DNA from 3 places in the Microlunatus phosphovorus NM-1 genome. Region 3 is predicted to be linked to each of the others. Evidence: predicted binding sites of a transcription regulator. Region 3 holds the regulator's gene; each other region holds the start of a gene.
What was found. The regulator HrcA, encoded in region 3, represses chaperone genes, less so after heat shock. The targets are predictions, from matches to a motif close to TTGGCACTCGNNNNNNNCGAGTGCCAA.
Positions count from the first base shown of each region.

Region 1: groES (co-chaperone GroES) is a predicted target of HrcA. The motif match lies at 820-846, and genes of this name have one in related genera.
Region 2: MLP_RS22205 (FmdB family zinc ribbon protein) is a predicted target of HrcA. The motif match lies at 1,328-1,354, and genes of this name have one in related genera.

Region 1 covers NC_015635.1:1,326,722-1,328,985, forward strand. Annotated here, with positions in the region: gene MLP_RS05905 (PaaI family thioesterase) at 1-365, shown strand, start outside; gene MLP_RS05910 (hypothetical protein) at 362-718, shown strand; gene groES (co-chaperone GroES) at 958-1,254, shown strand; gene groL (chaperonin GroEL) at 1,273-2,264, shown strand, end outside.
Region 2 covers NC_015635.1:4,891,487-4,893,750, reverse strand. Annotated here, with positions in the region: gene mscL (large conductance mechanosensitive channel protein MscL) at 1-63, opposite strand, end outside; gene MLP_RS22210 (SAF domain-containing protein) at 174-827, opposite strand; gene MLP_RS22205 (FmdB family zinc ribbon protein) at 891-1,250, opposite strand; gene MLP_RS22200 (penicillin acylase family protein) at 1,488-2,264, shown strand, end outside.
Region 3 covers NC_015635.1:3,680,587-3,682,850, reverse strand. Annotated here, with positions in the region: gene MLP_RS16525 (MBL fold metallo-hydrolase) at 95-880, opposite strand; gene hrcA (heat-inducible transcriptional repressor HrcA) at 1,011-2,027, shown strand; gene dnaJ (molecular chaperone DnaJ) at 2,086-2,264, shown strand, end outside.

The sequences.
Region 1 (2,264 bases), 2.4 Mb from region 3:
CCCAGACGCTCGGCTTCACACTCACTTCGGTTGCCGAGGGCGAGGCCTGGTTCTCCTGTGAACCAGACGAGTCGCACTACAACCCGATCGGGATGGTGCATGGTGGCCTGGTGTGCACGTTGTTGGACTCGGCCTTGGGCTGCGCCAGTCACACGCTGCTCTCGGCTGGGGCGGGCTACACGTCAATCGAGATCAAGGTCAACTATCTGCGCGCGGTCACCTCGGCCAGCGGCATGCTGACCGCGCACGGCTGGGTGACCAAGCCGGGCCGCCGGGTGATCTTCGTCGAAGGCGACGCTCGAGATGCGGCAGGGAGAGTGGTCGCCACCGCCAGTGGCACGTGCCTGGTGGTCGGCAGCACATGATCGACGTCCTGCTTGTCATCCTCTACGTGGCCGCCGGCATTGCGGCAGCCTGGGACGCACGGCGCAAGGGTTATGACGACCGGCTGTTCCTGGTGCTGGGGATCATCCTGGGGCCGATCCTGCTGATCATCATGTGGTTCCTGAAGCCGAAGCCGCTGGCCATCGGCACCGTCGTCCGGCCGGCTGCCCCCATCACCCTCGACGACGGCCGACGGATCCCGCCGTCCCATGTCTCGGTGGTCAGGGGTACCTCGATCATCGACAACACGCTGGTCTGTGAGATCACCGCACCCGACCAGACCCGGCACTGGGTGGCGCAGGAGGCCCTGACCCGGGTCCGCCACGGCGGCTGATCCGGACCCCGGCGCAGAGACCTCCGTTCGGGTGAAGCCTGATCCCCGGTTGTCTGGGATCGGTCTTCAGCTTGTTTCCGAAAGCTCACGGGTGGTGGCTGCTGGCACTCTCTAGAGGTGAGTGCTAACCTCGGTTCTGGCACTTTCCCCAGGAGAGTGCCAACGGTCGAAGCGGCACCGCGACGACGCGTCGACCACCGTACCCGCACATACGTCTCTGAACTGAAAGGGGTTTGAACGTGTCCGTCACGATCAAGCCGCTCGAGGATCGCATCCTCGTCAAGCCGCTCGAGGCCGAGCAGACCACCAAGTCTGGCCTGGTCATCCCCGATACCGCCAAGGAGAAGCCGCAGGAGGGCAAGGTGCTGGCCACCGGTCCCGGCCGCATCGACGACAACGGCAACCGTGTCCCGCTCGATGTCGCCGTTGACGACGTCGTGATCTTCAGCAAGTACGGCGGCACCGAGGTCAAGTACGACGGCCAGGACCTGCTGCTGCTGAACGCCCGCGACATCCTCGCGGTCGTCACCAAGTAATCGCGGAGGATTCCACTCATGGCAAAGATCCTTCAGTTCGACGAGGAGGCGCGCCGCTCGCTCGAGCGTGGCGTCGACACCCTCGCCAACACCGTGAAGGTCACCCTCGGCCCGAAGGGCCGTTACGTCGTCCTCGACAAGAAGTGGGGTGCCCCCACCATCACCAACGACGGCGTGACCGTCGCGCGTGACGTCGAGCTCGACGATCCCTACGAGAACCTCGGCGCGCAACTCGCCAAGGAGGTCGCCACCAAGACGAACGACGTCGCCGGTGACGGCACCACCACCGCGACCGTGCTGGCCCAGGCCCTGGTGCACGAGGGCCTCAAGGCCGTCGCGTCCGGTGCCAACCCGATCGGCCTCAAGCGGGGCATCGACGCCGCGGTCGCCGCGGTGGAGGAGCGCCTGCGGGAGAACGCCCGTGAGGTCGAGACCACCGAGGACATGGCCCACGTGGCCACCATCTCCGCCCGGGACGCCGAGATCGGCGCCCTGATCGCGGACGCGTTCGACAAGGTCGGCAAGGACGGTGTCATCACCGTCGACGAGTCGCAGACCTTCGGCACCGAGCTCGAGTTCACCGAGGGCATGCAGTTCGACAAGGGCTACCTGTCGCCGTACTTCGTGACCGATCCGGAGCGGATGGAAGCGGTTCTGGAGAACCCGTACATCCTGATCAACTCCGGCAAGATCAGCTCGATGACCGAGCTCCTGCCGCTGCTGGAGAAGGTCATCGGCGCGTCGGGCACCCTGTTCGTGGTGGCCGAGGACGTCGACGGCGAGGCTCTGTCCACCCTCGTGGTGAACAAGATCCGCGGCACCTTCACGTCCGTTGCCGTCAAGGCCCCGGCTTTCGGTGACCGTCGCAAGGCCATGCTCGAGGACATCGCCATCCTGACCGGTGGCAAGGTCGTGTCTCCTGAGGTCGGGCTGAAGCTCGACCAGGTCGGCCTGGACGTGCTGGGCCGCGCCCATCGCGTCGTGGTGACCAAGGACAACACCACCATCGT
Region 2 (2,264 bases), 1.2 Mb from region 3:
CAGTTCGATCAGATTCCCGCGGAGGAGGAAGTCCTTCAGACCCTCGAGAGTTTTGTTGGCCATAGGAATGAGGTGCCTAACTTTGATCTTTGTCGCAGTCCGGATGAGTGCGGCAGCTTGGTAAGTCGACACTAACAAGGATCCGTTGCGTGCGAGGGTCTGTCACGTGATGGTTACCGCCAAACCACACTGAGCGCGCTGGTGGCCGCCGCTGCCGCCAGCGCGGTCGCCGTCGCGGGGCTGACCTCGACCAGCACCAGGCCCTCGGATCCGGTCGCGTCACTGTCCCCGCCGATCCCGCCGGTGACCACCCGTACGGCGGTGGCGACCACCTTGGTCTTGCCGGATTGGGAGTCGGCCGCCAGCACGTCGAGCTGGTCCCCGGCTTCGACGAGCTGAGCGACGCGTGGATCGGCCAGCGGCAGCGGGGCGACCACGCTGCTCGTCCTGCTGGCCCGTTCGCGCAGCAACGAGGTCGGGGTCAGCACCTGCCGGGCCGGAAGCGGGCCGGCGAGCGTACGGCCGATCACCTCCGCCGGATCGCTCCAGGCGCCGACAGGCACCGCATCCGGTGGCAGGGCAGTCCGGGTCAGATCATCGGGGGTCACGGTGTGCCCGCCGTCGAGCGGCCGGGCCGCGGTCACCACCGAGACGGTGTCCGGCCGGGGTGGGGCGAGCGCCGTGAGTCCGGTGAGCACAGCGGCCAGGGTGGCGAGAATCGCGAGCTTGCGGCGGTGACGCCGGAGGGCGCGGCGGAATCCGACGACCCAGCTACGCGCGGTCAGGGGACGATCGAGACGGGCTGGAGGACTGGTACGTGGTGTCATGCCGAGAACCTAAGGACGTCGCGGAAAATCGACCGCGGTTATCCACAGGCCCTCGGAAAGGGGTCAGGCGGCTGTGGACGAGCTCTCACCAGAGCTGCCGGAACCCGACGAACTGCCCGCGGCCACCGGCTGTCTGCTGCCCGAGCCCTCCGACTTCTTCTCGGTCGTCGAGGTCTTCTTCTCCCCGGAGTCGGACTTCGAGCTGTCGGACTTCGAGGCTCCGCTGCCGGACTTCTTCTTCTGGTCGGCCCGGCTGTCGGTGCGATAGAAACCGCTGCCCTTGAACACCACGCCGACGGCGTTGAACACCTTCCGCAGCGAGCCGTCACAGGTGGGGCAATCGGTCAGCGCGGCATCGGTGAACTTCTGCACCGCCTCGAGCTCGTTGCCGCAGTCGCTGCACCGGTACTGATAGGTGGGCATCGCGATCTCCCCTTCTGCGTTGACCTGTTTGGGCTGAACCCGTTTGGCCTGACCCGATGTCGGCCTGACTCGCTCACTTAGCACTCAAGCATACCGATTGCTAACCAGTGGCCATAACGCACGAGTCGTACCAATTTGCGACCGGTTGCGACGTGGGTGGGCGGTGGGAAGAGTCGAATGGGCGGGTGAGAGCGTGGAACGCTGCCCATCGGGGTATCAGCGCCTATCATCTGGCGCGTGCTGCGAAAACCCCGCTGGCTGCTGTTCGCCGCGTTCGTGGTCGTGTTGGCCCTGGTCGGGCTGGCCGGCCTCTCGGTGGCCACCGTCCGGCGGCCCTTCCCGCAGGTCGACGGCGAGATCAGTCTGCCGGGCCTGACGACCCCGGTCCAGGTCATCCGCGACCAGTGGGGTGTCGCCAACATCTACGCCGACAACGCCGAGGACCTGTTCGAGGCGCAGGGCTATGTGCAGGCCCAGGATCGCTTCTTCGAGATGGACGTCCGGCGGCACATCACCGCCGGTCGGCTGTCCGAGCTGTTCGGCGCCTCGCAGGTCGAGACCGACACCTTCATCCGTACTCTCGGCTGGCGCCGGGTCGCTACCGCCGAGCTGCCACTGCTGTCGGCGAGCACCCGACGCTATCTGGACGCGTACGCCGACGGGGTGAACGCCTATCTGCAGTCGCATCGCGCGGCCAACATCTCGCTGGAGTACAGCCTGCTCGGCTTCCAGGGCCTCGACTACACACCGGAGCCGTGGACCGCGGTCGACTCGCTGGCCTGGCTGAAGGCGATGGCCTGGGACCTCGGTGCCAACCTGGACCGCGAGATCGAGACGTCGTTGATGCTGGCCACGGTCGGTGCGAAGCAGACGGCCGAGCTGTGGCCGGACTATCCGCTCAAGGGGTTCACGCCGATCGTCACCTCCGGTGCCGTCCGGGACGGCGCTTTCGACCCGGCGGCGCCGCCGGGGAACCGTCGGGTGCTGCCGGAGGGACTGGCCAAGGCCCAGACG
Region 3 (2,264 bases):
GACGATACCGAGTGCTCCCGCCGAGCAGAGGCCCACCCTACGGCGCTACGGCATGGCCCCCTGCAGCCCGAGCAGCTCTGGAACGACACCCCTCCTAGACCAGGGGCAGCTGCCGGACCGGGGCAGCTGCCCTTGCCTGTTTGACCCCGACGGCATATCCCTCGCGCACGGCGGCAAACGGCAACGCCCACTCGGTGCGGTCCTCGGCATCCTCGACGCTCACTCCGAGGCTGCCCAAGCGGGTGATCTCGCCCGACACGGCAGCGACCCGGCTGCGCTGCTCGAACACATCATCGCGGGTCATCACCGGCCCGTGACCGGGGACGATGACACTGTGATCGAGGGTGATCCCGACCAGGCCGTCCAAGGTCGCCGGCCACTCGTGGGGATAGGAGTCCGGGCCGTACTGCGGCGGCCCCGCGGACTCGACCAGATCGCCGGCGAACACCACCTGGACATCCGGCACCACGACGATCAGATCCCCGTCGGTGTGCCCCCGGCCCAGATGCACCGCCTCCACCCGTACGCCGCCGCCGAGATCGATGGCCGCCGCTACCGATACAGCACGGCTGGGGAGCGTCGGCGTCGCCGGATCGAGCGCCAGCCGATCCCGAGTCGACTCGTGCGCGATCGAGGTTGCTGTCTCGATGCCGGCCAGGCCGTGAGCATGGTCGGCATGCGCATGCGTCAACACCACGGTGGTCAGTGGCAGCTCGGTGATCTCCGCGGCTGCCTGCTGCAGCAGTCGCCCCTGCTCGGCCGTCCCGCCGGCATCGACCAGCAGGGCCGCCTCACTGCCGACCACGAGTCCCACATTGATCTCGCCGGTCTCGCCGTCGAGGCTGAAGCCCGCGGTGGCGACGTACGTGTGGTCAGCCACCGGGCGGAAAGGTCCAGCGCTGGATGGATCGGGCAATACCGTCATGGGACTAGACTGGCACTCGGTCTGCCTGAGTGCCAAAGGCGGCCCCGTAAGTTGACCAAGCCGGGACCTGGAGGGGAGGGCGAGGGTGAGCGTGGACGAACGCAAGCTGCAGGTGCTGCGCGCGATCGTCACCGACTACGTCTCCAGCCAGGAACCGGTTGGCTCCAAGGCGTTGGTCGAGCGGCACAACCTCGGCGTCTCCCCGGCGACGGTTCGCAACGACATGGCGGCGCTGGAGGAAGAGGGCTACATCACCCAGCCGCACACCAGCGCGGGGCGGATCCCCACCGACAAGGGCTACCGGCTGTTCGTCGACCGGCTCGGCTCGGTCAAGCCGCTCTCCCTGGCCGAGCAACGGGCCATCCACACCTTCTTGTCCGGTGCCGTGGATCTCGACGACATCCTGCACCGGACCGTACGACTGCTCGCCCAGGTGACCCAGCAGGTTGCCATCGTGCAGTATCCGACGCTGAGTCACTCCGAGGTCCGTCACGTCGAGCTGGTCTCGCTGTCCAGTCAGCGGCTGCTGGTCATCTTGATCACCTCGACCGGCCGGATCGAGCAGCGGGTCGTGGAGAACGAGCACACCGACGACGAGCTGACCAGGCTTCGGTCGCTGCTGAACGCGGCAGCGGTGGGACACAGTTCGGCCCAGGCGGCCGCTCGGCTCGGCGGCCTGCTGACCGAGCTGCCGGAGGCGCTCTCGCCGCTCGGCCGCAGTTGCATCGCCACGCTCCTCGACATGCTCGGTAACGATGCGTCCAGTCGGGTCGTGGTCGGCGGGATGCCCAATCTGACCCGCTTCGGCGACGAGTTCGAGACCACGGTACGGCCGGTGCTGGAGGCGCTCGAGGAGCAGGTCGTGCTGCTCAAGCTACTCGGTGAAGCGACCTCGACCGATGTCGTGACGGTCCGGATCGGCCGTGAGAACCCGTACGCCGAGCTGCGGTCCACCTCGCTGGTCGCCAGCGGGTATGGCACCGCCGCAGACAGTTGGGCGACGCTCGGCATCGTCGGGCCGACCCGCATGGACTACCCCTCGACCATCGCCTCGGTCAGAGCCGTGGCCCGTTACGTCGGCCGTTTCCTGGCCGAAGGCTGATGTACCGCTCCGCAGAGAACCCCACCCAAGAGAATCCACCGCAGAGAACATGGACACGATGAGCACCGACTACTACGAGATCCTCGGGGTGCCCCGCGATGCGACCCCCGAGCAGATCAAGAAGGCGTATCGCCGGAAGGCGATGAAGCTGCACCCTGATGTCGCCACCGAGCCGGACGCGGGGGAGCAGTTCAAGAAGGTCGCCGAAGCCTATGAGGTGCTCGGTGATGCGAAGAA